Regions from separate parts of the Alteromonas sp. KUL150 genome, predicted to be linked through region 1. Evidence: predicted binding sites of a transcription regulator. Region 1 holds the regulator's gene; the other holds the start of a gene.
What was found. Region 1 encodes FliA, which starts transcription of late flagellar genes. Its sites were predicted from a motif close to CTAAAGNTNNNNNNNNNNNNGCCGATA; they were not measured.
Positions count from the first base shown of each region.

Region 1 (14,873 bases):
TATTGACGCGTATTAAAGGGGTGCGTAAAAAGCTGTCTCAAGAGCTTGGGTTTCTTATTCCACCCGTTCATATTCGCGATAATTTAGACCTAGAGCCCAATACATACACCATTGCCATGCTAGGCGTTACTATTGGTGATTCAGTGATTAGTCATGACGAAGAGCTTGCCATTAATCCTGGACAGGTTTTCGGTAAACTAGAAGGACGAGCAACCAAGGACCCAGCATTTGGTCTGGATGCAGTATGGATTAAACCAAACAAACGAGAGCATGCACAGACATTGGGTTATACGGTTGTGGATGCGGCTACCGTGGTAGCAACCCACTTGAGTCAGCTGTTGACCAACAACGCCTATCAGTTACTTGGCCACGAGGAAGCCCAGCAGCTTCTTGATATGCTAGCCAAACAGCACCCTAAACTTGTTGAAGGTTTGGTACCTGATATTCTTCCGCTTAGTACAGTGGTGAAAGTACTGCAAACATTGCTATTTGAAGGTGTGCCTATTCGCGATATGCGAACCATCGTTCAAACCCTAAGTGAGTATGGTACTCGCAGTCAAGACCCTGATGTACTTGTATCTGCGGTACGTATCGCACTTAAACGACTTATTGTTCAAGAGATCACGCAAGGGGCGAAAGAAATACCTGTCATAACCTTGGCGCCAGAGTTGGAACAGATGTTGCACCAGTCACTTCAAGCAGGTGGCGAAGACGGTGCTGGTATTGAACCAGGCTTGGCAGATAAGTTGCAAAAATCACTGCAACAAGCCAGTCAGCAACAAGAGTTAGAAGGTGAGCCTGCTGTGCTTCTAACATCTGGCATGCTGAGACCGGTACTCTCTCGCTTCTTAAAATATTCGGTTGTTGGGCTTCATGTGCTGTCTTATCAAGAAGTTCCTGATGACAAACAAATAAAAATAGTCAGTTCGGTCGGTCAATAATCTGACGCTGGGTGATTGGAGAGGTTGCAATGAAAATTAGACGTTTCTTCGGCAAAGATATGCGTGAGGCGTTAAGCCAAGTTAAAGCAGAGTTAGGCAGTGATGCAGTTATCATGTCAAACCGCAAAGTGGCTGATGGTATAGAGCTTGTTGCAGCTTACGATAAAGAACCCGATGCAAAACTCACTGTTCCTAAAGCAGCATCAAAAGCCCCTGGTCAAAAGGCTACGCCAAGCTTGAGTGAAATAATTGGCGACGACGGTCCAGATAGCCTAAAAGCGTTATTAGAAAAACAGCATGGTGCTGCGGCTGCGACAGCCAATCCAGGAACATTATCTAACGTTGCTGAAATCCACACCCAGCAACGCCCTCAATCTATGTCAGCTAATGCAAAGCACGCCAACGAGATAGCGTCACATTTGGATTTTTCTGATGCATTTATTGATGATGTGGAAAGCCAGCAGAATGCTGGTCATCGTGCTCATGACTTACCCTTTCCTGACCACCAAGCCTCAAGCATTGGCGAAGCGCCAATGACACAATCGGCAGAACTTGCACAAATAAAAGAAGAGCTTGCGTCTCTACGGGACGTTCTGCAATACCAAGTTGCTGACCTTATGGAAGCAAAAAATAAGCGTCAAAAACCAGTTCACCAGTACTTGACCACGCGTTTAGTTGATATGGGGTTGAGCAATGCTCTCGCTAATCAGCTAATAAATTACACGCCAGCTCACTATAACGAACGTGACGCGTGGATTTATCTTCTTAACCTATTGGCTAATCGCATAAATGTGACGGGGAACGATATACTTAGTTCACAAGGTGCGGTTGCGTTGGTTGGTCCTACCGGAACAGGTAAAACAACAACAGTTGCCAAATTGGCAGCCCGTTATGCGCAAAAGTATGGTGCAGAGTCAGTCGCTATGATCACCATAGATACGTATAGAATAGCTGCCTATGAGCAGCTAGCGACATACGGAAAAATAATTGGCTGTACGGTAAGAAAAGCGCAGACTAGTGAAGAGTTAGCCGATTTATTATTCCAACTTCGTCATAAGCGACTAGTATTAATCGATACGGCAGGGTTTAGTCAGCGCGATAGTCGATTAATTAAACAGATTAAGCAATTTGACAACGGTCAAATGCCTAAAGTGAAAAAATATTTGGTGGCGCAAGCCAATACTCAATATCCTGCGCTTCAGAGAATCATCCAAGCGTATGATGATATTGAATTAAGTGGCTGTATTTTCACGAAGTTAGATGAATGCTACTCTTTGGGAGAGGTATTGAGCGCTGCCGTTGAGTACCAACTACCGGTTAGCTATGTCACCGATGGTCAGAAAGTGCCAGAAGACATTAAGATTGCAGAGGCGAAATCTTTAGTTTCCGCTGCTGCAAAGCTTTATAAAAAGTACGGTTTGAATCATACTAGTAGTAACAACGCAATTAAAACAGCATAAGTAGTATGATTGACGATCAAGCGAGTAGCTTAAGAAAAATGAAGCAATCACGGTTAATCAAGGTTATCGCCGTCACCGGAGGCAAAGGTGGCGTTGGTAAAACAAATATTACTCTCAATACCGCTATCGCTATGGCGAAGCAGGGTAAGCGAGTCATGGTACTTGACGCGGACCTCGGTCTGGCAAACGTTGATGTTATGCTAGGACTTCGCGTAGAGAAAAACTTATCTCATGTGCTTTCAGGTGAATGTACCCTTGACGATGTTCTCGTCACCGGTCCGCACGGGATCAAGATTGCGCCGGCCACCTCTGGCACGCAGTCGATGGCAGAGTTATCCCCAACTCAACACGCAGGTTTGATCCGCGCTTTTAGCGAGCTAAGAACGCCGATAGACGTGCTGATTGTCGACACTGCTGCTGGAATTTCAGACATGGTATTGAGTTTCTCGAAGGCTTCTCAAGATATCATGGTCGTGGTTTGCGACGAGCCTACGTCACTAACCGATGCCTACGCCCTAATAAAAATCTTAAATCGCGAACATGGCGTTTTTCGTTTCAAGGTAGTGGCTAATATGGTACGCGACGTGCGTGAAGGCCAAGAATTATTTAGTAAATTAAGTAAAGTGACAGGGCGTTTTTTGGATGTTGCACTAGAATTAGTGGCAACGGTTCCATTTGATGAAAATATTCGCAAAGCCGTAAGAAAACAAACGGCTATTGTAGATGCCTATCCAGGCTCTCCAGCCGCAGTGGCCATAACACAACTTGCTAGTAGAGCATTGTCATGGCCCATCCCGGCTCAGCCAGGCGGACATCTTGAATTTTTTATTGAACAACTTGTTGCAGAAAAAGCAGTAGGAAATCAGCGTTGAACAGCAAGGCAGCCGCTTATCAACAACAAACCGATAAGTCGCAGTTAGTCGAAAGACATGCGCCATTGGTTAAGCGTATAGCGCATCACTTGATGGCTAGGTTGCCTGCAAGTGTTCTTGTTGATGACCTTATCCAATCAGGCATGATTGGGCTTTTGGAAGCTGCACGAAATTTTGACGGCTCTAAGGGAGCTAGCTTTGAAACCTTTGCAGGCATCCGTATTCGCGGAGCAATGCTAGACGAAATACGCAAAGGAGACTGGACCCCTCGTTCAGTCCATCGTAACGGACGTGCTATTTCGGAAGCGATATCCCAAGTAGAAGGTGAGACCGGAAGGGATGCAAGAGATTCTGATATTGCTGAAAAGCTTAACGTAAGCTTGCAGGATTATCACCAAATGCTCAATGAAGTAAATGCCGGCAAACTTGTCGGAATAGAAGATTTGGGTGTGTCGGAGGACGTAATCACTACTGAGCAGAGTAGAGGCAGTGATGCGCCGCTGGAAGACTTGATGCAGGGCGCTTTTCAAAAAGCACTTGCCCAAGCGATTACAACGCTACCTGAACGGGAAGCGATTGTGCTTTCTTTGTACTATGATGAAGAATTGAATTTACGAGAAATTGGTGAGGTTCTTGATGTAAGTGAGTCAAGAGTCAGTCAAATTCACAGTCAGGCCATGTTAAAACTCAAATCACGAATGAAGTCGTGGCAGGCTGACGAAGAATAGAAATTAATAACAATTAACCCCTCATTGGAGGCTATTTTGGACAAAAGTATGAAAATTCTTGTGGTTGATGATTTTTCTACCATGAGACGTATCATCAAAAACCTTCTTAAAGACTTAGGTTTTGCCAACATCCAAGAAGCGGATGACGGAAGCACTGCACTGCCAATGTTGCAGCAAGGTGATTTTGACTTCGTTGTTACTGACTGGAACATGCCCGGCATGCAAGGTATCGATTTGCTTCGCGCAATTCGAGCAGATGACAAGCTTAAACATTTACCTGTTCTTATGGTTACTGCTGAAGCTAAAAAAGAACAAATCGTTGCTGCAGCGCAAGCCGGTGTGAACGGGTACGTAGTAAAACCCTTTACAGCAGCAACGCTAAAAGAAAAATTAGACAAAATTTTCGAACGTTTAGGTTGATCCAGACGCTCACCAGATAAATGAGGTTTACTGGATGGCAACGAATATAAACGTTCCAATTTCGTTGGAAGAAGCCAAGCAACTCGTTACTTATCTTGAAGAAGGTGATAACGCTTCAGCCAATGCCCTACTTGAAGCAGCATCAATGAAAGAAAACGTTGAGTTGTTTGCTGAAGTAGGAAAATTAACGCGTCAACTTCATGACGCGTTAAATAACTTTCAGATTGATGATCGCATTAAAAACTTAGCAACCGACGATATTCCGGATGCTCAGTCCCGCCTGACTTACGTTATTGAAGAAACTGAAAAAGCTGCTAATACTACTATGGATGCCGTTGAAGCGAGCATGCCAATAGCAGAAATGCTTTCAATGCGCATCGATAAGGTAATGCCAGAATGGAAAAAGTTAATGAATCGCCAAATTGAGCTTGGTGAATTCAAAGCGTTGTGTGCAGACTTAGACGAATTATTAGAAGAAGGTTCGCTTCAGTCAGCTAAACTAACACAACTGCTTACTGAAGTGCTGATGGCCCAAGGTTATCAGGACTTGACGGGGCAAGTTATTCGTCGCGTTATTGACCTTGTAAAAGAGGTGGAGGACAGCTTAGTCAACATGCTTACCATGTTTGGCGAGCGCGATGGAGAAGAACATACTAAACCATCTCGTGTTAAGGCCGATAAGATAGATGGTGTAGAGGCAGAAGGCCCAATTATTGACGCCGAAAAACGAGATGATGTCGTTTCAGGCCAAGATGACGTAGATGATCTTTTGTCTAGCTTAGGTTTTTAGGGGAGCGGGCGCATGTCGTTTGATGTTGACGAGGATATATTACAGGACTTTCTGGTTGAAGCTGGAGAGATTCTTGAACAATTACAAGAACAGCTCGTTGATCTTGAAAACAACCCGGAAGACGCGGATTTACTGAACGCAATATTCCGAGGGTACCATACAGTAAAAGGAGGCGCTGGTTTCCTTTCTCTCACAGAACTCGTCGAAATTTGCCACGGTGCAGAGAACGTATTCGATGTGATGCGAAACGGGCAAAGAACTTTAACCCCTGAACTCATGGATATTATTCTGCAGGCCACCGATGTGGTTGTAGAAATGTTTGAACGAGTGAAGGCTCAGGAGCCACTGCAACCTGCAGACGCGCAGTTAGTTGATACACTGCATAAATTGAGTCGTCCTGAAACGCCAGACGAAAACATATTCGACTCTTTAAGCGCCCCTGTACAAGAAACCGCTGCGGATGAGCCAGAGCTAGTAATAGAAGAACCTACAGCAGAGGCAGAGAGTAAAAGCGATAACGGTGGCGGTATTGACGAAATCACTGAAGATGAGTTCGAAGCGCTGCTCGATGAACTTCACGGTTCTTCGGCACCGGGTCGCTCATCATCAGGTTCGATTGAAGCGCCTTCTGCATCCGAGTCAAAGCCCACCGCTTCAACTGCCTCTGCGATAAGTGATAGCGACGATATTACCGACGAAGAATTTGAAGCGCTGTTAGACGATTTACATGGCAAAGGTCAATTCAGCGCCAACGAAGCGCCAGCTGTAGAGACTAAAGCGCCTGCAGCGCCAGCATCTTCAAGCACAGGCGGTGACGAAGAAATTACCGATGACGAATTTGAAGCCCTTCTTGACCAATTACATGGTTCAGGTCAAGGACCAACCAAGTTAGGTGAAGCGCCTAAGCAGGTAGAGCCACCTGTCGACAAGGCAGCGACTGAAGCTGTTCAAAAAGCCAAAGAGGCAGCGCCAAAACCAACTCCTGCACCAAGTGCTCCAGCGCCATCTACCCCCAGCGCGCCAGCAAAAGCAGCAAGTGCTCCACCTAAAAAGGATGATAAGAAAGCGGCTGCCTCTGCACCTCAAGCCGAAACAACCGTGCGGGTTGATACTAAACGCCTTGATCAGATAATGAACATGGTGGGTGAGCTTGTTCTGGTGCGAAATCGTTTGCTTAGCCTTGGTATTAATAGCAACGATGAAAGCATGTCTAAAGCGATTGCTAATCTTGATGTAGTTACTGGCGACCTACAGGGTGCGGTAATGAAAACGCGGATGCAGCCAATTAAAAAGGTATTTGGTCGCTTCCCTCGCGTTGTTCGAGATCTCGCAAGAAGCTTAAAGAAAGAAATTACGCTTGAGCTTGTTGGTGAAGAAACAGATTTAGACAAAAACCTGGTTGAAGCACTGGCCGATCCATTAGTGCATTTGGTTAGAAACTCGGTAGATCATGGCATTGAAATGCCTGATGATCGCGCGGCAGCGGGCAAGCCAAGAATGGGAACCGTCCAACTGTCAGCGTCTCAAGAAGGTGATCATATCCTTCTTACCATTGAAGACGACGGCAAGGGCATGGACCCTGAGAAGCTCAAGGAGATAGCCATTAGTCGTGGCGTGTTAGATGCTGATGCGGCAGCGCGTATGTCTGATGTTGAAGCGTTCAACTTGATTTTTGCTCCGGGCTTTTCTACCAAGACAGAAATTAGCGATATTTCTGGTCGAGGTGTGGGCATGGACGTGGTTAAAACTAAAATTAACCAGCTCAACGGTACGGTCAATATCGATTCACAGCTAGGTAAAGGTACCCGACTTGATATCAAAGTCCCTTTAACGTTAGCTATCCTTCCTACTCTAATGATTGTTGTAGGAAAACAGACCTTTGCGTTACCATTAGGCGCGGTGAACGAAATAATAAACATGGACATCAAGAAGACCAACACGGTCGATGGCCAGCTAACAATGATAGTTCGTTCAAAAGCAATTCCGTTGTTCTTCCTCGGCGAATGGCTGATTCGTGGCCCTAAAAATATTGAAAGAGATAAAGGTCACGTGGTTGTTGTACAAATAGGTACACAGCAAGTTGGATTCGTAGTAGACGCGCTAATAGGTCAAGAAGAGGTGGTTATAAAGCCGCTTGATGCCTTGCTACAGGGGACACCTGGCATGGCTGGAGCAACCATAACTTCAGACGGTGGAATTGCACTTATTTTAGATGTTCCGAGCCTTCTAAAACGGTATGCGCGTAAACCCATTAAGTAAGGCGATGAATTAATAGGAATAGTAATCCATGGTCTTTAAAGTCCTTGTGGTGGACGACTCGACATTTTATCGTCGTCGGGTAAGAGAAATACTCGACAGCGATAAAGAACTTGAAGTAGTCGGGGAAGCGCGAAATGGTCGTGATGCACTAGAAAAAGCAGAAGCGCTTAAACCAGATGTAATAACAATGGATGTGGAGATGCCGGTAATGGACGGTATTTCTGCGGTGAAGGCTATCATGGATAAAAAGCCTACGCCGATCCTTATGTTTTCATCCTTAACCTATCACGGCGCCCAAGCCACGCTTGATGCCCTTGAAGCAGGCGCGCTCGATTTCTTGCCAAAGAAATTTGAAGATATTGCGCAAGATAGAAAAGAAGCATCTCATTTATTGTGCACCAAAGTTAGGTTGATAGCGCGCAGGGGCGTTGGTCTTAGGCGTCCGTTATTTAGGGCAACGGAAACAAGACAGCTCCCAGATAATGCGCCCAAACAGGCTTTCTTTAAAACCTCTGGATTATTGTCCGGGCATAAGGATGCAACAAAGCAACCCACTGTATCGTCGGTCAGGGCAACGGGGAAACGCTATAAATGTTTAGCGATTGGTGCATCTACTGGCGGGCCTGTTGCTCTTCAAAAAGTGCTTGCGCCTTTACCTGCAGACTTTCCGTACCCTATTTTGCTTGTCCAGCATATGCCTGGTACGTTTACCACCGCGTTTGCGCAACGGTTAAATTCAAACTGCAACATAAGCGTGAAAGAGGCTGAGCATGGCGACGTATTAAAACCGGGCCACGCCTATCTGGCTCCGGGTGGCAGGCAAATGCTGATAGAAAATATTGGTCTGAGCAAAAGCATAGTAATAACCGATGCAAGCGCGTCGGAAAAGGTCAATTATAAACCTAGCGTAGACCTTACGTTTGGTTCATTGGCTAAAGCTTTTGGTGGTGATGTTTTAGGCATTATCTTGACGGGAATGGGTGCAGACGGTCGGGAAGGCTGTCGATTGTTGAAAGACAAAGGCGCAACCATTTGGGCCCAAGATCAAGATTCTTGTGTTGTATATGGCATGCCGCAAGCTGTAGCGGTTGCTAATATATCGAGCAAGAACATTAATATTGACGATATAGGTAGTTGCGTTCAAACCGAGATGCGCTAGCGCGTTGGACTCTAACGGAATAAACATCATGAAAGTGTGGACTGTAGCAAATCAAAAAGGCGGAGTGGGGAAAACAACCACTACGGTGAGCCTTGGTGGTTTGCTTGCAGAGCAGGGAAAGCGTGTACTTATGATAGATACCGACCCTCATGCATCTCTGAGTTATTATTTCGGTATTGACGCTGAAGCAACGAGTCATTCAGTCTACGATATTTTTATTCAGTCTAGTTCACTTTCTGCCGATAACGTTATGGATTGCTTAAGTCCAACGAAGTTAGACAATCTGTATGTGCTGCCTGCCACAATGGCGTTAGCCACCCTTGATAGGACGATGGGGAGTGAGCAAGGAATGGGGTTAGTCCTTAAAAAGGCCCTGGCTAAAATTGCTGATGAATTTGATGTGGCGATTATTGATTGCCCACCAGTTTTAGGGGTACTTATGGTCAATGCACTAGCAGCATGCGACAAAGTAATTGTACCCACGCAAACAGAATATTTGGCACTAAAGGGGTTAGACAGAATGATTCGGACCATGGAAATTATGGGGCGTTCGTTAAATAAAACCTTCGATACAGTGATAATTCCAACTATGTTTGATAAGCGAACGAACGCTGCGCTAGCATCACGTAAAAAGTTATTAAGCGATTATGGTGAGCGCGTGTGGGAAGGGGTAATCCCCGTAGATACTCACTTTAGAGATGCCAGTTTAGTGCAGTTGCCTATTTCATCTGCTTATCCTAAAACTCGTGGTGTGTCTGCTTATGCGAAGCTATTAGCCGTGTTGGAGAAGTAATAAAATAATGAGCAAGCAATCACCCTTTGCCCGTGAAGAAGTGATGGAGGCCTACTTAGATAGCCTTCTCAAAGAGCCTGAAACACCGGAAGATGTTACTGCGCGCACGGCTAAGTTGCTTGAGCAAGCGTCTCAACAAATAGCGGAAACAACCCTATTAGGCGTTGAAGAGCAAGATTCTACCCAGCACAAAGAAGAGGCGATCGCAGAAAAGGTAACGTCGATTATAGAGACGTCGACGCTTAACTCTGTTGAGGATAATAAGCGAAACCCAGTAGCTCAAACCGAGAGTCAGGAAAATAGGCTTTTAGACACTGAAATTAAATCGAAAGTACCACTAAAGGATACTCTCGGTTTTCGTTTTCAAGCGCTATTCTTTGAAGTGGCAGGTTTAACGCTAGCGGTACCGTTAACTACCCTAGGCGGAATTCATCAAATTGAGAAAATTGGGCCACTTTTCGGAAAACCTGATTGGTTTATGGGTGTAATGCTGCACAGAGAGTCTAAACTCAATGTTGTGGATTCAGCAAAGTGGGTAATGCCAGAAAAATATGATGAAAACCTCGCACAATCGCTCAACTACCGATATCTTATTATGTTAGGAGAAAGTTTGTGGGGGTTGGCAAGTGAAAAGCTTGTTAATACGGTCAATTTGACTACAGATGATGTTAAATGGCGCGAGTCCACAGGAAAACGTCCCTGGTTAGCGGGGATGGTTAAAGAAAAAATGTGCGCGTTAATTGACGTTGAAGAATTAATATCTATGCTTAACAAAGGCTTAAGCAGTAACGACCAGACGCCATAGTATTGGGAGCCAGGTTCATGACCGACGAAAGAACAAGTAGTAATGCCACCGACAGCAATGACGAAGTCCTTCAATGGGTTACGTATCGCCTAGGTGATGAAACATATGGTATTAACGTAATGCAAGTTCAAGAAGTGTTGCGTTATACCGAGATAGCTCCGGTTCCCGGTGCGCCCGATTATGTATTAGGTATTATCAATCTGCGTGGTAACGTGGTAACGGTGATTGATACTCGTGCACGATTTGGTTTGCCGCCAACAGAGATAACAGACAACACACGTATTGTAATTATTGAGTCTGACGAGCAAGTTGTTGGAATTTTGGTTGATAGCGTGGCCGAGGTGGTTTACTTGAAGTCTTCAGAGATTGACAGTGCACCTAACGTGGGCACAGAGGAAAGCGCCAAGTTTATTCAGGGCGTTAGTAACCGCGATGGCGAATTACTCATTCTTGTTGACCTTAATAAATTGCTAAGCGATGAAGAGTGGGATGAGCTTAGCAATATCTAAATAAATGACTGGGCAGTATTATTTAGTACTGCCTGCATTTCCCCAAGGGTTACGTCCATGGATTGGCAGCTTGCTGCACCTACCTTGTTAGAACTAGTTTTGATTGTGTTAGTGGTTGTACTTGCCGTGACGATTGGGCTGTTGTACTCGCACGTTCGTAAGCTGCGTACTTCTATAGAAACTAGCCAAGCTGAGCATATTGAAGCGCTCGCCCGAGTAGAAGCGTTGGCAAACAACGCGAATAATCAGCAGTCTGAAGCGCAGGCTAGAACTATAGTTATCACTCGACACCTCAAAGAGCTAGATGAAAAGCAGATAAGCATTGAAAATGAGCTTCGCGAGCTTAGGTTACAAGATCCTTCTTTACGCCTTTATCAGCGAGCAGCAGAGCTTGTGAAGCAAGGGGCAAGCATTGACGAGATTATTGAAGCCTGTGATATACCAAGAGCAGAGGCGGAAATGCTGGTTATGGTGCACAAACAAGGTAATTAACAAAACAGTTCTACAAATCTGAAAAGAAAAACGTTTAGACGTCTAGACGTAAAGATGTTGACATATTCCCAGTTATAGACACAATACAGATATCGTAATTTATCACTGGAGCCCTCTATGCCAATTCGTATTCCTGAGCAATTGCCTGCACAGAATGTACTACTAGGTGAAAATATTTTTACCATGGACATGGACAGGGCGGCTAATCAGGATATTCGTCCTCTTGAGGTTGGTATTCTTAATTTAATGCCGAATAAGATCGAAACGGAAGTACAGCTACTTCGTTTGCTCTCAAATACACCGCTTCAAATCAATGTGGACCTTATTCGTATTGACAATCAAGCGCCAAAAAACACGCCGCAGTCGCATATGGACGCTTTTTATCACGACTTCTCTGCCGTAGCGAACAAGAAGTACGATGGTCTCATTGTAACAGGAGCGCCTCTTGCTCTAATTGATTATGAAGAAGTGAAGTATTGGGACACTATGACCACAATTTTAGAGTGGGCACAGCGTCATGTTAACTCAACGCTATATCTTTGTTGGGCTGCTCACGCTGCTATGTATCACTTTTATGGCATTACCCGAGAAATAAGAGACGAAAAGTTTTCAGGCGTATTTAAACATCACGTCAATGATCCTAATAACGAGTTATTAAGAGGTTTTGATCCAACATTCTTTGCCCCTCATTCTCGGTATGGTCACATTCAAACATCGCAATACAACAGTGTAGATGGCCTAAACGTAGTGGCAGAGTCAGATGATGTAGGTGCGTATATTGTCGCTTCAGATGATAAACGGATGGTATTCGTAACCGGTCATCCAGAGTATGATCCTGATACACTCAAAGACGAATACTTTAGAGATCTATCAGCAGGGCAAACCCCTGCAATTCCAAAAAATTATTTTGAAGGAGATGATCCAGCCAAGTCTCCCATTGTACAGTGGCGCTCACACGGTAGCCTGTTGTTTACAAACTGGCTGAATTACTATGTCTATCAGACCACTCCTTACGATTTAAGTCAGCTTGCTGAAAAGTCACAGCCAAAGAGGTAGCACGTGAGCCAAAGAACAAATTCAAGCGCGCAGGCAACGCTTACAGAAGCCGCTAAACAACGTATTCTTATACTTGATGGTGCGATGGGCACAATGATCCAGCGCCACAAACTAGAAGAAGCCGATTATCGCGGAACCCAGTTCGCAGATTGGCACTGCGACGTAAAAGGTAATAACGATATGCTGGTGATTACCCAGCCTGATATTATTTACCAGATTCATTGCGATTACTTTGACGCTGGCGCAGACATTATCGAAACCAACACGTTTAACGCGACAACCATTGCTATGGCTGATTACGACATGCAGGCGCATTCTCGTGATATTAACCTTGCTGCAGCAAAGTTAGCGCGTAAAGCAGCCGATGAATTCACGGCAAAAACACCAAATAAACCAAGATTCGTAGCGGGTGTACTAGGGCCAACAAATCGCACGGCGTCAATATCACCAGATGTAAATGACCCTGGTAAACGAAACGTAACCTTTGACGAGTTAGTTGAAGCCTATAGCGAGTCGACCGAGGCACTTATCGAGGGTGGTGTAGACTTGATCATGCTAGAGACTATTTTCGACACGCTAAATGCGAAGGCGGCGGCGTTTGCCGTGGAGTCTGTATTCGAAAAATTAGGCAAGTTTTTACCCGTGATGGTATCGGGGACAATTACCGATGCCTCAGGGCGTACGCTATCGGGGCAAACCGCTGAGGCGTTTTATTACTCAATGCGCCACATCAGCCCTTTCTCTTTCGGGTTAAACTGCGCTTTAGGTCCAGACCTTCTGCGACAATATGTCGATGAAGTTGCCGCGGTTAGCGAGTGCCTTATTTCTGCTCATCCCAATGCTGGATTACCCAATGAATTTGGCGAGTACGATATGGAAGGCCCCGAAATGGCGGAACATATCAAAGAGTGGGCCCAGTCGGGACTTGTCAATATTGTGGGTGGCTGCTGCGGCAGTACGCCAGAGCATATCCGCGATATTGCAAATGCTGTTGAGGGTATCGCGCCACGAAAAGTGCCTCAATTTGAACCTAAAATGCGTTTGTCAGGCCTAGAGCCGTTTGTACACTAGGAGGGCATTATGAGCGCAGAATTTTCCACATTTATTAATATAGGTGAGCGAACCAATGTTACGGGTTCGGCTCGCTTCAAACGTCTTATCCTTGATGGTGATTATGAAGCCGCGCTTGATGTTGCAAGACAGCAAGTCGAAAACGGCGCGCAAATCATCGATATCAATATGGATGAGGCTATGCTTGATTCCAAGCAGGCCATGATCACCTTCATGAATCTTATTGCCTCTGAGCCGGATATCAGCCGCGTACCCATTATGATTGATTCGTCTAAATGGGAAGTGATTGAAGCTGGGCTTAAATGCGTCCAAGGCAAAGCCATTGTTAATTCAATTAGTTTAAAAGAAGGTGAAGCACTTTTCTTAAATCAAGCAAAGCTCATCAAACGCTACGGTGCTGCAACCGTGGTGATGGCCTTTGACGAGAAAGGGCAGGCCGACACGCAGCAGCGCAAAGTAGAAATATGTCAGCGCAGCTACAAGCTACTGACAGAGGAAATCGGTTTTCCACCTGAAGACATTATTTTTGACCCCAATATTTTTGCCGTAGCAACGGGGATCGAAGAGCATGATAATTATGCAGTAGATTTCATTGAAGCTACCCGCGAAATACGTCAGACCTGCCCGCACTCCCATATTTCTGGCGGGCTCTCTAATATCTCTTTCTCGTTCAGGGGAAACAATCCAGTGCGAGAGGCGATGCACTCGGTATTTTTGTATCACGCCATACGCGCTGGTATGGATATGGCTATCGTAAATGCTGGTCAGCTAGAGGTGTATGACGAAATTCCAGCTGAACTTCGTGAAGCCGTTGAAGACGTGATCCTGAATCGCAGAAGCGATGCTACTGAGCGTTTGTTAGACATTGCACCTAACTATCAAGGTGACGGCAAAGCTGCAGCAAAAGAAGACTTAAGCTGGCGTGAGCAAGACGTTAATAAGCGCTTAGAACATGCTCTAGTTAAAGGAATTACCGACTACATCATTGAAGACACTGAAGAAGCTCGCCAGCAGGCCGAGCGTCCGCTACACGTTATTGAAGGGCCGTTAATGGACGGCATGAACGTGGTGGGTGATTTGTTCGGCGAAGGAAAAATGTTTCTCCCTCAGGTGGTCAAGTCGGCCCGAGTGATGAAAAAGGCGGTGGCACACTTACAGCCGTACATCGAAGAAGAAAAGTCTGATGATGCTAAAAGTAACGGTAAAATTCTTTTAGCTACCGTAAAAGGTGACGTTCACGATATTGGTAAGAATATTGTGGGTGTGGTACTTCAGTGTAACAACTTCGAAGTGATCGATTTGGGCGTAATGGTGCCAGCGGCAACAATTTTGCAAACGGCCAAAGATGAAAACGTAGACATGATTGGTTTGTCTGGTCTCATCACACCTTCCCTTGATGAGATGGTTCACGTTGCTAAAGAAATGGAACGTCAAGGTTTCGAAATTCCATTACTTATCGGCGGTGCGACCACATCGAAAGCCCACACTGCGGTAAAAATTGAACAGAATTACCATTCA
Region 1 is NZ_BLIJ01000050.1:87,933-102,805, forward strand. Features, by position in the region: gene flhA (flagellar biosynthesis protein FlhA) at 1-941, shown strand, start outside; gene flhF (flagellar biosynthesis protein FlhF) at 971-2,401, shown strand; gene GVO62_RS11980 (MinD/ParA family protein) at 2,407-3,273, shown strand; gene GVO62_RS11985 (RNA polymerase sigma factor FliA) at 3,270-4,001, shown strand; gene cheY (chemotaxis response regulator CheY) at 4,038-4,421, shown strand; gene GVO62_RS11995 (protein phosphatase CheZ) at 4,456-5,211, shown strand; gene GVO62_RS12000 (chemotaxis protein CheA) at 5,224-7,470, shown strand; gene GVO62_RS12005 (protein-glutamate methylesterase/protein-glutamine glutaminase) at 7,499-8,629, shown strand; gene GVO62_RS12010 (ParA family protein) at 8,658-9,422, shown strand; gene GVO62_RS12015 (chemotaxis protein CheW) at 9,430-10,227, shown strand; gene GVO62_RS12020 (chemotaxis protein CheW) at 10,245-10,736, shown strand; gene GVO62_RS12025 (DUF2802 domain-containing protein) at 10,794-11,228, shown strand; gene metA (homoserine O-acetyltransferase MetA) at 11,346-12,284, shown strand; gene GVO62_RS12035 (homocysteine S-methyltransferase family protein) at 12,288-13,355, shown strand; gene metH (methionine synthase) at 13,365-14,873, shown strand, end outside.

Region 2 (14,873 bases), on a different contig from region 1:
TCCGACGCTAACCATTCTATACGGTTCTCAAACCGGCAACGCTAAAGGTCTGGCGGCGCAATGTCAGGCAAAAGCAGAAGAAGCGGGTTTTAATAGCAAACTCGTGAGTATGGCAGATTACAAGCCACGCAATTTAAAGGCTGAAACTCACGTTGCGGTATTTGTAAGCACGCACGGTGAAGGTGATGCTCCCGATGATGCCATTGAGCTTCACGAGTTTTTAGCAGGCAAAAAAGCGCCTAAGTTAGCAGACACAAAGTATGCTGTTGTGGGTCTAGGAGACAGTAGTTATGAGTTTTTCTGCCAGACTGGAAAAGACTTTGATGAGCGTTTAGCTAAACTAGGCGGTAAACCTATTATAGACCGTCTTGATTGCGACGTTGATTATGAGGCTGAAGCAGAAGCGTGGCTAAATAAACTTATTGAGTCGCTAAAAGGGGATTTTAGTGCAGCACCGCAAACAGCGGTAGCGGCACAAACTGGCGCAGCGGTGCAAGGTGTAGCTGCACAAACCTACACCAAAAAAGCACCGTTTAAAGCAACGCTTATCGACGCACTGAAAATTACCGGTCGTGACTCCGTTAAGGATATTCGACATATTGAAATAAGTTTAGAAGACAGCGGAATTACTTATCAGCCTGGAGATGCGCTAGGCGTATGGTTTAAGAATTCAGCTTTGTTGGTATCTGAACTTATTGGTATTTTGTCACTAGATGGCAACGCAGAAGTTTCTGTGGGTGATGCGAAAATGTCGCTTACTGAGGCGTTAACGTCTAAGCTTGAATTAACACTAAGTTATCCAAATTTCATCAAGTCTTATCAGGCTGCTACAGGCTCTGAAACCTTAGCTACGTTAATGGAAGATAAAGCTCAGCTACGTACCTACATGGCTGAACGTCAAATCATTGATATTGTGCGCGACCATCCAGGCAAATTATCTGAACAGCAGCTTGTAGATGCGCTACGTCCACTAACACCACGTTTGTATTCTATAGCGTCAAGCCAAGCAGAGGTGGAAGAAGAAGTGCATTTAACGGTAGCTCACGTTGATTATGAAGCGTTTGGGCACCGTCACCAAGGGGGCGCATCAGGCTTCCTATGTGAATATTTAGAAGAGAATGGTGATGTAGAAGTCTTCGTTGAGAGCAACGACAACTTCCGTTTGCCGGCCAACCCTAATACTCCAGTCATTATGGTTGGTCCGGGTACCGGCATTGCGCCATTTAGGGCTTTCATGCAAGAGCGTGACGTGCAAGGTGCTGAAGGCAAAAATTGGTTGTTCTTCGGGAATCCACACTTCACGCAAGATTTTCTTTATCAAGTAGAGTGGCAAGGCTACGTTAAGGAAGGCCTGCTAGATAAAATTACGCTGGCATTCTCTCGCGACCAAGAAGAAAAAGTATATGTTCAGCACCGCTTATTAGAAAACGGTAAAGAAGTTTTCGAGTGGCTAGAGCAGGGCGCACATTTTTATGTGTGTGGTGATGCAATGCACATGGCGAAAGATGTAGAAAACGCCTTAATAAGTGTTGTGCAGGAGCACGGCGGTAAATCTGAAGCCGATGCCAAAGCGTATGTTGTAGAGTTGAGAAAAGCGAAACGTTATCAGAAGGATGTCTATTAATGAGTAACGAAAAATCACCATTTATCGTTGAGGGCAAACTGGCTGACAACGAGCGCTTAAAACGTGAAAGTAATAATTTGCGTGGAACTATCACCACAGATTTAAAAGATGATCTGACGGGCGGGTTTACAGCTGACAATTTTCAGCTGATCCGTTTCCACGGTATGTATCAGCAAGATGACCGTGATATTCGCGCTGAGCGTGCTAAACAAAAACTTGAGCCGTTGCATAATGTAATGTTGCGCGCGCGTTTGCCTGGTGGTGTTATCACTCCAGACCAATGGTTAGCGATTGATAAGTTTGCAGCCGACCATACAATGTACGGCAGCATTCGCCTGACTACTCGCCAAACATTTCAATTCCACGGTGTGTTGAAGCCTAAAATAAAGTCTATGCACCAAATGCTGAATAAAGCGGGCATTGACTCTATAGCCACGGCAGGTGATGTAAACCGTAACGTGCTGTGCACCTCTAACCCAGTTGAATCAGAGCTACATCTACACGCTTTTGAGTGGGCTAAAAAGATAAGTGAACACTTACTACCAAAAACGCGTGCTTATGCCGAAATTTGGTTGGATGGTGAAAAAGTTGAAACAACTGAAAAGCCTGTTGAGCCCATTTTAGGCGATAACTACTTACCCCGTAAGTTTAAAACAACGGTGGTTATTCCTCCGCAAAACGACGTTGACGTTCACGCGAATGATCTTAACTTCGTTGCAATTGCGGAGAATGGTCAGCTAGTTGGTTTTAACGTGCTTGTTGGTGGCGGTCTTGCCATGACTCACGGTGATAAGAGCACATATCCCCGCAAGGCGTCTGATTTTGGCTTCATTCCTCTTGAGCATACGCTTGACGTTGCCGCTGCAGTAGTCACAACACAGCGTGATTGGGGTAACCGGGTTAATCGTAAAAATGCGAAAACAAAGTATACGCTTGAGCGCGTAGGCGTAGAAAACTTCAAAGCAGAAGTTGAAAAGCGTGCAGGTGTGACGTTCCAGGAGAGTCGTCCTTACGAATTTACCGGCCGCGGAGATCGTTTCGGATGGGTTGAAGGTATTGATGGAAAGTACCATCTTACCGTGTTTATCGAAAACGGCCGTATCTTGGATTATCCGGGCAAAACCCTTAAAACCGGTTGCGCGGAAATCGCAAAATTACACAAAGGTGACTTCCGCTTAACAGCAAACCAGAACTTAATCATTGCTGGTGTAGCTCCGCAAGATAAAGACAGGATTGAAGCGCTAGCTCGCGAACATGGTTTAATCGCCCCGTCTATTTCTAATCAGCGTCTAGATTCAATGGCTTGTGTGGCATTGCCAACCTGCCCGCTAGCGATGGCAGAGGCTGAGCGCTATTTGCCAGATGCCGTTACTGAGTTAGAAGGTTTATTAGCTAAACACGGATTGGAAGAAGACAGCGTTATCTTCCGCGTTACTGGCTGCCCAAATGGTTGCGGGCGCGCGATGTTGTCTGAAGTCGGCTTGGTCGGTAAGGGCCCAGGCAAGTATAACCTTCATTTAGGTGGTAACCGAGAAGGTACGCGTATTCCGCGTATGTATCGTGAAAACATTAGCGAACAAGAAATTATGGCAGAGCTTGATTCGCTGTTTGGTCAATGGGCTAAAGAGCGTGACGCAGGTGAAGCCTTTGGCGATTATGTCGTTCGCGCTGGTGTTGTAAAACCAGTAGTAGACTCCGCACGGGATTTCTATGACGAATAATACAGCAGAAAAGCAGCAGCCAATTACGCTTGATATCAGCAAAGAAGAGTTGGCTGATATCAATGAAATGCTAGAGCAGATGACAGCGCAAGAGCGGGTTGCTTGGGCGTTGGATAATTTGCCAGACACCCATATTGTTTCTTCGAGTTTCGGAGCACAATCGGCGGTTATGCTGCATATGCTTACTAAAGTGCAACCGGATATCCCGGTTGTACTTACCGATACTGGCTATCTTTTCCCTGAAACGTACAAATTCATTGATGAACTTGTTGAAAAGCTCAACTTAAACTTGCACGTCTACAATGCGAATATGTCATCCGCTTGGCAGGAAGCGCGTTTTGGCAGACTTTGGGAACAAGGCATCGAAGGTATTGAGAAATACAACAAGATGAACAAAGTTGAGCCTATGCAGCGCGCTTTGAACGATCTTGACGCGGGCACGTGGTTTGCTGGCTTACGTAGAAGTCAATCGGACACTCGGGGTAAACTTCCTGTTCTCCAAAAGGTAGGGCAACAGTTTAAAGTGTACCCTATTATCGACTGGAGCAATAAAGACCTCCATTATTACCTTAAAGATAATGAACTGTCTTATCACCCGCTTTGGGAACAAGGCTACGTATCAATCGGCGATTGGCATACCACGCAGTCTTTGCAAGAGGGAATGAGTGAGCAAGATACTCGTTTCTTTGGGCTGAAAAGAGAGTGCGGTCTTCATGAATTTGGTGATGGTATTTAACTAATGTTAAATACCTCATTTAATACTAGTTTGAGTTGATTGAGATACGCTTCATTTTGCGATTTGGGCACAAGCTTATAAAGTTCGCTGCCCACTGACGTGAATTTATAATAAACCAGCGCGACGCCCGAAGATTTGCACGTTAACGTCATCAAGTCATTGTTGCATCGCCATGATACTTCCTGACCTTCAGTATATTCACCGCTTTCTATTTCACTGGCGTAAATCAGTTTCATTTCTTGTAAAGATAATAAGTCAGGGTAGCTCAATCCAACCGTCGATAAATTTATCTGCTCAGGGACGGGTTTCCGAAATAAAGAAAACAGACCCTTACGTCTGTGATATCCGACCAAAATGCGTGGAACTGCGTCGTTATTACTGCGACTCGCTATATTTACCGCTTTATTAAACACTTTCGCATCGCGATGTGTAAGTGTTTTTAAAAGTTGAAGGGTTCTTAGAGAAAAACTGCCAGGTCGAGCTACCTCAACAGCAAAGATTTTTCCCCACAATTCTTGCATCGGTGGACTATAAATTTCCTCTGCCATCGAGCTAAATGCGAAAAACCAGTCTGGGTCAAGATTATCGCTAGTTTGTTCGTTGATCGAAACATTTAGTGCTATATTTAAAACAGCTTGAAGATTGCTCGCTTTTTGGGTTTCTAAAATATGTTTTCTTCGTTCCAGTGCATGTTTTTGCTTCTTAGGATCGGAAGACTGCATTGCAGGGCTGATACCCACTCTAGCAAACCATGAAAGCATACGTTGGCGGCCAGCCTCTGCTTTCATCGTTCCGGATATATTTTCCGTGGGAGCTTGAGCACTCTGATTTTTAACCTTAGGGCTATCTGCGGCCTGTGGTTTCTTTACCTCAGGTGGAAAGTGTTGGGGGCTAATCTTCATAATGCGTGTATGATTGAATGTTACATTGCGTGTACCATAAGAGCACTATTGCACTGCATAGATTTTTTATCAATGTGAACGTCCTCTAAATGCGGTGCTCAGCATATTCTTGTTTTGTTTGTATCGGGGAAATGAGCAGTAATGTCGGAAATGGATTACGAAAACGACGAGTTAATTTTTTTAGATGATGATAGTGCAGCGGAAGAGCAGCCTTTACTAGGAAAAGACTGGAATATTCTCATCGTAGACGATGATGAAGAAATCCATACTGTAACGCGCCTTGCGTTGTCTGACCTTATTGTCAACGAACGTAGACTAAACTTCATTAATGCATACTCTGCAAAGCAAGCAAAAGAACTGCTTCACGAATACGGCAATACTATCGCCATTATCTTGCTCGATGTCGTTATGGAAACAGATGACGCAGGGTTCGACGTAGTTAAATATATTCGTGAGGACATGAAATTACTCGAACCGCGAATTATTCTGCGTACAGGCCAGCCAGGCTACGCCCCCGAAGAGCAGGTCATCAAGCTCTACGACATCAATGATTATAAAACGAAAACAGAGCTGACGCGCGCAAAATTACTCACCACTATCATTTCTTCCCTTCGCTCTTATCAGCAAATTATAACGATTAGTCAAAGTAGGGTAGGGTTGGAGAAGATAATCACTTCTTCAGCAAATTTGTTTGAAGAGCATTCAGTTAAAGAGTTTTGTGAGGGGGTTGTTACTCAGATAAGCTCACTTATCGGGCTAGATACCGAAGGCTTACTGTGTGCTAGAGCTGGTGCATTGTTAGATAGAGACGATGAGGGCGTGTATGTGCTCGGTGCAGCAGGTGAATACGCGGGGTTTATCAATCATCCTGTTTCTGATGTTAAAAATATCGAGATAGAGGAAAATATAGGCCGCTGTTTACGTATTAAATCCCACATATTCGAACGAACTTGCACCGTGCTTTACATTAGTCGTGCGGGTTTTGAAGCCGCTGTTTACATTAGGCAAACCAAAGAAATTAGCGAGTTGGATAAAAACCTGCTGGAGGTGTTTTTATCCAGTATTTCCGTTGGATACGAAAACGTAAATCTTTTCCACGAATTAAGAAATGCGGCATTCCGCGACTGGTTGACCCGTCTTCCTAACCGCAACGAATTTATCAATATGTTGGATAAACCGCATTTGTTTGCTGGCGAAAACTGCAGTGTTGCACTTGTTGACGTAAATCACTTCTCCGATATTAATGATGGATTGGGACAGGAAGTAGGTAACGAGTTACTTCGTGCAATTAGCGATCGTTTCCAAACAGCATTTGACGGAATCGTCAAGAAAGGCCGAATAGGCGCCGACGTTTTTGGCCTTATTGGGCCTAGCGAATATGTGTGCCCTGACGCTATTAACGCTATTTTCCAATCTTCGTTTAAAGTTGGCGATCACACTTTGCCTGTTAACGTGACGGTTGGCTTTTGCAAGTTAGATAATAAGCGAAACATTGGGCTTGAAATTTTAAAGCGCACAAATATTGCGCTTAATCGTGCGAAAAAGAATCTGACTGACAACTTTGAATACTACGCCAAAGATATTGAAGACCAGACAACCTGGCGCCTTGATATGATACGAAGATTGCGTAGTGACTTCGCGGCGAAAAAACTGGAGTTATGGTTCCAGCCTCAGGTTGATTTGCTTAATGAAAAAGTAGTGGGCATGGAAGGTCTGCTTCGATGGCCAGATGGTGAGGGGGGATATATCTCTCCCGCAGTTTTCGTTCCTCTTGCTGAATATTCTGGACTTATTGTTGATATTGGCGAATGGGTATTAGAAGAGTCGTGTAATCGTCTGTTAGAACTAAGAGAAAAAGGTTATGGACACCTTCGTGTTGCAGTTAACATTTCAATACCCCAGTTTCGCGATAGGTTTTTCGTAGAAAAAGTTAAACAGGCGCTTTCTAAGCCCAACATTGATCCAAGACTTTTAGAACTAGAGATCACCGAAAGCGTTGTAATGGATGAGCCTCAAATAGTGATTGATGCGCTACGCTCCCTTAAGGAGTTCGGCGTTAAAATTGCTATCGACGATTTTGGAACAGGTTTTTCTTCCATGAGCTATCTTCAACAGCTTCCTCTCGATAGGCTGAAAGTAGACCGGTCATTTGTTAAGGATATTGAGCCTGGTGCCAGTGCGGTACTTGCAGAAACCATTGTTACGTTAGGTAATAAATTGGGTTTATTAACGATAGCGGAAGGTGTGGAAAAAAGAGAGCAGGCTAGCTACATGATCAAGCTTGGGTGTGACGAAGCTCAAGGTTATTTATACGCTAAGCCGATGCCGTTTGATGCGCTATTGGCGTTTTTAGCATCGCACGATTAGCTATGTAATGCTGTAAAAACTTCATTCTGCAGAATAGGCAGGCTCTTAGTTTCAAACCATGTGTTCTTGGCTAACCATCGATTATTTCTGCCTGACGGATGAGGTAGAACAAAGTACTGCTCGGGCGAAGTAAAAGTAGTTTTCACTGCGTCTGTGAGGGTTTTATGGTTTGGTAAATAAAACTGTTGCGCGTAACGGCCCACATAAATCGTAATAGAAGGTTGCAAGTAGTTGATAAACCTATGATGCCACGCAGGGGCGCACTCTTTTCTTGGAGGCGCATCAGCGCCATGCTTATAGCCTGGAAAGCAGAAACCCATAGGCAAAATTGAAATACATTTTGGATTATAAAAAACCGCCTTACTTACTGATAGCCAGCTACGTAATCTGTCACCGCTAGCATCATCAAAAGCGACTCCGCTTTCGTGTGCTTTTAAACCAGGTGCCTGCCCTATGATGAGAATTTTCGTTAAAGGAGCGGTACTAAAAATGGGATTGGGTTTATGAGGTAGCGCGTGAGCACAGAGTGAGCATTTTAGTGCCTCTGCTACCAACTCATCATGCCCTTTCAAAATTTTCTCCAAATATTTCTCACTGTCATACTTCTGTAATATTAGTGTGATCTAAAGTTGACTATCGAATGTATATACAGTATCTTTATTGATAACAGTATTAGACTGTAACACAGGAGAAGAAACATGCGTAAAGTAGTACTAACATTAGCTCTATCAGCAGCCTTTGGTATTGCGCATGCGGAATCTGGTGATAACCAGCTTTTCGATTGCATGGATGCAAAAACATTCGAAATGAATAACCAATGTATGTCAGATCAAATTGGCAATAACATTCGTTTCCGTGATGCACAAGCAAAGCTGATCGACATTGCAAGCGAGAGTCAGGGTGACTACGCCATTGCAACAATGACGTTCGATCAAGAAAATATGCACATCGATATCGTAGCTCACAAAGACTCGCTTAATGCGCTTGCTGCGAACCGTAACTAATTTTTAGTTAACGCATATAAGCCGGCGACAATTTCGCCGGCTTTTTTGTGCCCGTTAGAAAATCCTATTTAATCCGTTTATGGCGGCAACACGATAAGCCTCAGCCATTGTTGGGTAGTTAAAGGTGGTATTAACGAAGTAATCAATTGTATTGCCTTCGCCTTTTTGCTGCATAATAGCTTGCCCGATGTGAACAATTTCAGACGCACGTTCGCCAAAACAGTGAATTCCTAAAATCTCTTTCGTCTCTCGATGAAATAATATCTTCAGGCTACCTGTTTGGGTTGACGCAATTTGGGCTCTGGCCAAATGTTTAAATTGGGCTCTTCCTACCTCGTAAGGGACTTTAGCAGCAGTAAGTTCTTGCTCTGTTTTACCTACCGAGCTAATTTCTGGAATGGTGTAAATACCAGACGGTATATCTTCTACCAGCGCAGAGTGAGTTTTTATACCTAGCATCGCCTCGGCTGCAAAGCGCCCTTGGTTATAAGCTGCGGATGCTAAGCTGGGATAACCAATTACATCACCTACGGCAAAGATATTTTCTACGTCAGTTTGATAATTCTCATTTACTCGCAGCTGGCCTCTGCCATCGGCTTTTAGGCCAATATTTTCGAGTTTAAGCGTATCGGTATTACCCGTGCGACCATTAGCAAATAATAAGCAATCTGCCCGCATACGCTTGCCTGACTCTAGGTTTAAAATCACCGAGTCATCGGTGGCCTCAACTGATGAATAGGTTTCGTTGTGACGAATAAGCACGCCGTTATTCCATAAATGATAGCTTAGCGCGTCAGATATTTCGTCGTCGAGAAATGAAAGCAATCGATCGCGCATGTTAACGAGATCAACTTTTACCCCTAAACCTCTAAATATACTGGCATATTCTGACCCAATTACCCCAGCACCATAGATGATGATGGACTTGGGATCGTGATCTAAAGATAAGATGGTGTCTGAGTTATAAATTCGTGGATGGTTGAAGTCGATATCTTTCGGGCAGTAAGGGCGTGAACCGGTTGCTATAGCAATTTGACCGGCAGTGACGGTATCTTTTGAGCCATCTTTACGGGTGATCTCTAACGTGTGAGCATCCACGAAACTGGCTTCACCGTGAAAAAGGGTAACGCGGTTTCTATCATAAAAAGAAGAACGAAGTCGCGTTTGGCTTTTAACAACACCGCTAGCGTGACGCATAATGTCTGAAAAAGTAAGGCTTTTACTCAAGTGATTGTCGGCAAATAGGGGCGATGAATTGTATTCAATAAGACGACTGACGGAGTGACGAAGGGCTTTTGATGGAATAGTGCCCCAATGGGTACAACCACCTCCTACTGCTTCGTAGCGTTCTACTACAGCAACTTTCTTTCCTGCTTTAGCAAGCTGCATTGCAACACCTTCTCCACCAGGACCTGTGCCAATAACTATTGCGTCATAGTGATACAATGGAGCCTTTGTTTTTTGCTTCGTTGCCATGTTACTTTCCCGTATTGTTACTTCTATGATGTGGCGTTTGAAATCGCAATCACCGCCATGATAATTCAATGATGTAGTTTGAATATTTAACCTTAAAATGAAGTCAAGTCTTACAACAAACTCTAGTATAACGACCTTACTTGATGTGTCATTCCAACTATAGATCAAAAAAAACCACATAAGCATAGACTTATGTGGTTTTTTACAAATAATAAAGATAAAGAAGGTGTTTACGCCATTTGAAGTGACAAGCTCTGCAATTGCGTCCATTTTTCTTTTTGAACCGCAAACGCATGCTTTAACTCTTTGTATTTATACGCAAGTTCTAGTCCTTCTAAACTGCGTTTTAACGTGCGCTGTTTAACACGCATCACACGTTTTTTAGTGGCGTAGTAATCACTCATTCGCTGCATCAATAAGTCGTATTCTTCTTGAATAGTGTTCATCATCTCTTCAGCGTTGGGCAGTAGCGATACTTTTTCACTCGCTCTTTGCAACTGCATCGCAGCAAGTGCTTTTTCAATACGCTCTTCTGGCACCTTGCGAAGGTTCGACGTTAGACCTACAAAAGACAGGCCTCTTATCAGCCATTTAGTCGGGTCAAACTGATACCAACGAATGCCGTTACGGTAATCGTACTCAAATATATGGTGATAGTTGTGATAACCCTCGCCAAAAGTAAAGAATGCTAGAACGCCATTATCACGTGCCGTATTCTTATCGGTATAAGGCTGACTACCCCAAAAATGCGCAAGAGAATTGATGAAAAACGTAACATGATGCACAAGCACGAGACGAAGCATACCTGCTACTAAAATCATGCCAAGAACATCACCATTTAGATAACCTAACAACCCTGTAACACCAAAGTTGGCCGCTAGCACAATAGGCAAGTAGTACTTGTGTTGCCACATAACCACCTTGTCTTTTTGTAGATCTTTACAGTTGCTGTAATCATCGTAACGCTTAGCTTGATACTCACGTAACATCCAGCCGATATGGGCGAACCAAAGCCCTTTTTTCGCTGAGTAAGGATCTTTATCGTTATCATCAACATGGCGATGGTGCACACGGTGATCTGATGACCAATGCAAAATACTATTTTGCAACGCCATAGCACCACCTATTGCTAGAATGACTCGCACAACAACATTGGCATCATAGGTTTTGTGCGACCACAAGCGGTGATAACCAGCAGTGATAGACATACCTGTGAAGTAAAATAAGAAGATAGCAGTACCGATTTCTGCCCAATCGATACCCTGGTAAGCCACCCATAGCGGCACACCAATAAATGCAATAGCGCCTGATATAATAAATACCAGCACATTAGTTAGGATAAGAGGAGGTTTTTTCATTTTATACTACTTGGCTTACAACTGTTCGCTAATTTATCGTTTTACAGAGCTTCAGGCAAGCAAAACCCAGATAAGTTCTGCTTACATGTGTAAAGTTTAATTATAGTAAAGCTAACGTAGAACGCGCGTATTTATTGATTTTTTTGCTTAATACTTGTTTATAAAAGAGATGATTTTGTTTCTCTTCCCCCACAAGCCTGTGTTGCGATAAACTACACGAGCTAGTCTTTGATGTTTGAAATTTGATTGCGTTGATGGCTATTGAGATGACAACGGCGCTAATTCCAAGTCGCTGAAAATCATCATGCCGTTACAACCTAATCAACAAGTGGTGCGAATGTGAGTCGACAAGAACAGAAATTAAAAACCCGCCAAAACATTATCCATGCTGCGTTTTCACTGCTAGACGAAAACCGCAGTTTATCGGCAATCAGCTTACGTGAAGTTGCCAGGGAAGCGGGTATCGCACCAACTTCATTTTACCGACACTTCAAAGATATGGACGAACTAGGGTTAACGCTAGTAGATGAAGCGGGTTTAGCACTGCGTCAGCTTATGCGTCAGGCAAGACGCCGCATTGCTTCAGGGGGCGGCGTTATTCACACCTCTGTTGAAACCTTCATGGAGTTTATCGCTGCTAATACTAACGTGTTTCGACTTCTTCTTAGAGAACACACGGGGACATCATCTGCTTACCGATTAGCGGTATTCAGAGAAATACAGCATTTCATCGATGAACTGACCGACTATATCATTGAACAGCAGGGCGTGGAGTACGCATGCGCGCAGCTTCAAGCTGATGCTATGGTAAGACTGGTATTTAGTGCTGGAGCGGAGGCATTAGAAGCTGACGATAAACTTCGCCGAGAAATTGGTGAGAGAGTGAAAGCCCAGCTTCGTTTTGTTCAAGTGGGCGCTACGCAGAAAGGCTAGCCTAGGAATATTATTAAAATTTGTATGTAATTGGCCCCAGTGCCAGCCTTTGTATCTCACTCAAATCAGCTTTTGCGTGTAAGTAGAACCCCTGCCTCTATGTGATGAGTGAACGGGAACTGATCGAAAAGCGCTGATTCTGCAATTTCATGTGTTTCGCTCAGCAATTCAAGGTTTTGCGCCAAGGTTTCAGGATTACACGAAATATAAATAATATTGTCGTAGTCCTGTATCATTCTCAATGAATCTTTATCTAAGCCTGCCCTAGGCGGATCCACTAAAACCGTAGTGAAGTTATATGTGCTTAAGTCTATACCTTCTAAACGACTAAACGCGCGCTCGCCCTTCATAGCCTGAGTAAATTCTTCGGCGGCTAATCTGACTATCTTCACGTTGCTAAGCTGATTTTGTTCAATATTAAACTGAGCAGCTTGAACAGAAGGTTTGGCAATTTCGGTTCCCACGACATTATCAAAATGAAGCGCAAGCGGCAGTGAGAAGTTACCCGCACCACAATACATTTCAAGCAGGTCTCCAGAAAGCGGCTTTACACAATCCAATGCCCATTCAATCATTTTGCAGTTTACTTCGGCATTGGGCTGAGTGAAGCTATTTTCGATGTGCTTGAAAATAAACTCTTTACCGTTTACGGGTAAACGTTCAATAACAAAATCGTTGTTGATAATAAGCTTTTGCTTTCTAGCACGACCAATGATGTTTACTTTCGGAAAATGGGCTTCGAGCGTCGCTTTTAACTTTCTTGCAGCCTCTTCCCATTTTTCATCTAACTGACGATGATAAAGAAGGCTGATAACAACCTCACCAGATAGCGCAGAAAGATAATCTATTTGAAAAAGCTTCTTTCTTAGTGATTCGTTTGGTCTAACTTCCTCAAGCAATAGTGCCATGGCATCGTTTATTGCTTTACACGCAGGGGGGAAGCTATCTACGCGGTACTTCTCTTTCGTTTCTTGATTGAACATTATGTGAAATAAGTCATTTCCCTCATGCCAAACTCTAAACTCGGCGCGCATACGGTAGTGCGTTGGTTGAGACGGGAACACAGAAAGTTCAGGCGCATTAAATGGAGAAAGCAACGCGGTGAGACGATCTACTTTTTCGTCTAATTGAGCTTCATAGCGTTGTTGTTCGGTCGCGGTCATAAAATTCTCCATTCACAGTTAAGGGCGCGAATTGTAGACCCTTATAAAATAACTGCAATACACCCAGCATGAATCTGAGCCCTTAGCTGAAAAAAATCTGTATTAAAATTAAACAATATCGATTCTTTGCCGATAATATGAAAGAGGATAGTGAGGATCAAATTATGAACGTGGGTCAAATCAAGGCTTTCATGAACGAGCAAAAGGTCGATCAGAAAGCTGATCAGAAGGCTTCTGTTAACCCAAATGAAGCGTTAAAGAAGCAATTGCAACAGGATGGTTTGCAACAGGCGGCCGAATTTTCTAAACAGCAAGCGGCGTCGGTATCCATGTCTAGTAGTCAAACTAGCATTGGCATGAGAATCGTCAGTACGAGTTTAAGCCAATCTTTGGAAATAGACGGGCAGAAGCCAAAGGATGTCAAAGAAAAGAATCTAGAAGAGAAGTCGAATAGTTTGTTCGACTTCGAAAAAGTTGCAAAAAATGTACTTAAGTTCGTAGGCGGTGTTATTCGCGGAGCTGCCGATGGTGGTGCAAGTGATGAGAAGTTAAATAGTTTATTTAGCCAAGCAAGAGAAGGCGTAAGCCGAGGCTTTGCCATGGCTGAAAAAGATTTAGCCGGTTTTATGAATGAAGAGATCGAGCAAGGAATGACAAAAAGTCGCGATCTCATCGACACGGGTATAGATGATCTAGAGACCGATATTTTTGGTCGCGAACAAGCAAATGCTGTCACACTTTCGTGGTTAAATGCCGTTGCTGCATCTGATGAGAAAAGTGGTAGTTTGACGATCAGAACTAAAGATGGCGATGAAGTAAGTTTTAGCTTCGAGAGTTTGCGTTCGTTTCAGGCATCTCAGCAGCTAAACTTTGAGGCTCAGACATCTGAAGGGCAGCCTAGCACAGAAAATGGTGAGCAAAGTGAAACTAACTTCTCGGCGTCTTATACTCAGCAAACTTCGTATCAGTACTATGAACGAAGTGGTATTAGCTTCTCATTGAAAGGAGAGCTTGATGAAGATGAATTGGACTCGATAGCTGATTTGGTTGGGCAAGTTCAAGACCTAGCTGACACCTTCTACAGTGGCGATATCGATAAGGCATTTGAGGAAGCGTTAAGCTTAGGCTTTGACGATAAGGAATTAGTGGGTTACGCACTACAACTAAACAGAACAACACAAACTGAAGTATTGAAAACATACGAGAACATCCAGCATTATAGCGAAGATAATAACGATAACGCTAAATACGGAAACGTAGTAAGTCCAGTAGCTCAGTATTTAGAAAAGATGATGGATACGTTTGCCAATGCAGAGAATAAGCTAGCAAGTAGCGAAGACTACAATGCGTTAATTGCTGGATTGATAAACGAAATGAAAGATGTGCAGGTACCAGACTTAATTTCTGCTATTAATAGATTTCGATCTTTTAATCAGACCTTACTAGACGGGCTGCCTCAATCTGCTGAAACTAACGAGTCTTAAATCCCCCTAAAATGAAAAAGCCCGGTGCTGATGCTTACCGGGCTTTTTTATGTGGTGATGTAGATTATTCGTGATCGACTTTGTCTTTCGCTGGGCGCACTTTTA
Region 2 is NZ_BLIJ01000076.1:57,577-72,449, forward strand. Features, by position in the region: gene GVO62_RS17930 (assimilatory sulfite reductase (NADPH) flavoprotein subunit) at 1-1,624, shown strand, start outside; gene cysI (assimilatory sulfite reductase (NADPH) hemoprotein subunit) at 1,624-3,345, shown strand; gene GVO62_RS17940 (phosphoadenylyl-sulfate reductase) at 3,335-4,081, shown strand; gene GVO62_RS17945 (TIGR03899 family protein) at 4,078-4,983, opposite strand; gene GVO62_RS17950 (bifunctional diguanylate cyclase/phosphodiesterase) at 5,125-7,350, shown strand; gene GVO62_RS17955 (uracil-DNA glycosylase family protein) at 7,347-7,934, opposite strand; gene GVO62_RS17960 (pyridine nucleotide transhydrogenase) at 8,049-8,354, shown strand; gene sthA (Si-specific NAD(P)(+) transhydrogenase) at 8,409-9,830, opposite strand; gene GVO62_RS17970 (acyl-CoA desaturase) at 10,061-11,188, opposite strand; gene fabR (HTH-type transcriptional repressor FabR) at 11,528-12,121, shown strand; gene trmA (tRNA (uridine(54)-C5)-methyltransferase TrmA) at 12,187-13,284, opposite strand; gene GVO62_RS17985 (DUF5610 domain-containing protein) at 13,449-14,768, shown strand; gene GVO62_RS17990 (RNA recognition motif domain-containing protein) at 14,833-14,873, opposite strand, start outside.
Region 2: a site for FliA is predicted at 13,393-13,419, ahead of GVO62_RS17985 (DUF5610 domain-containing protein). Genes of this name have one in related genera too.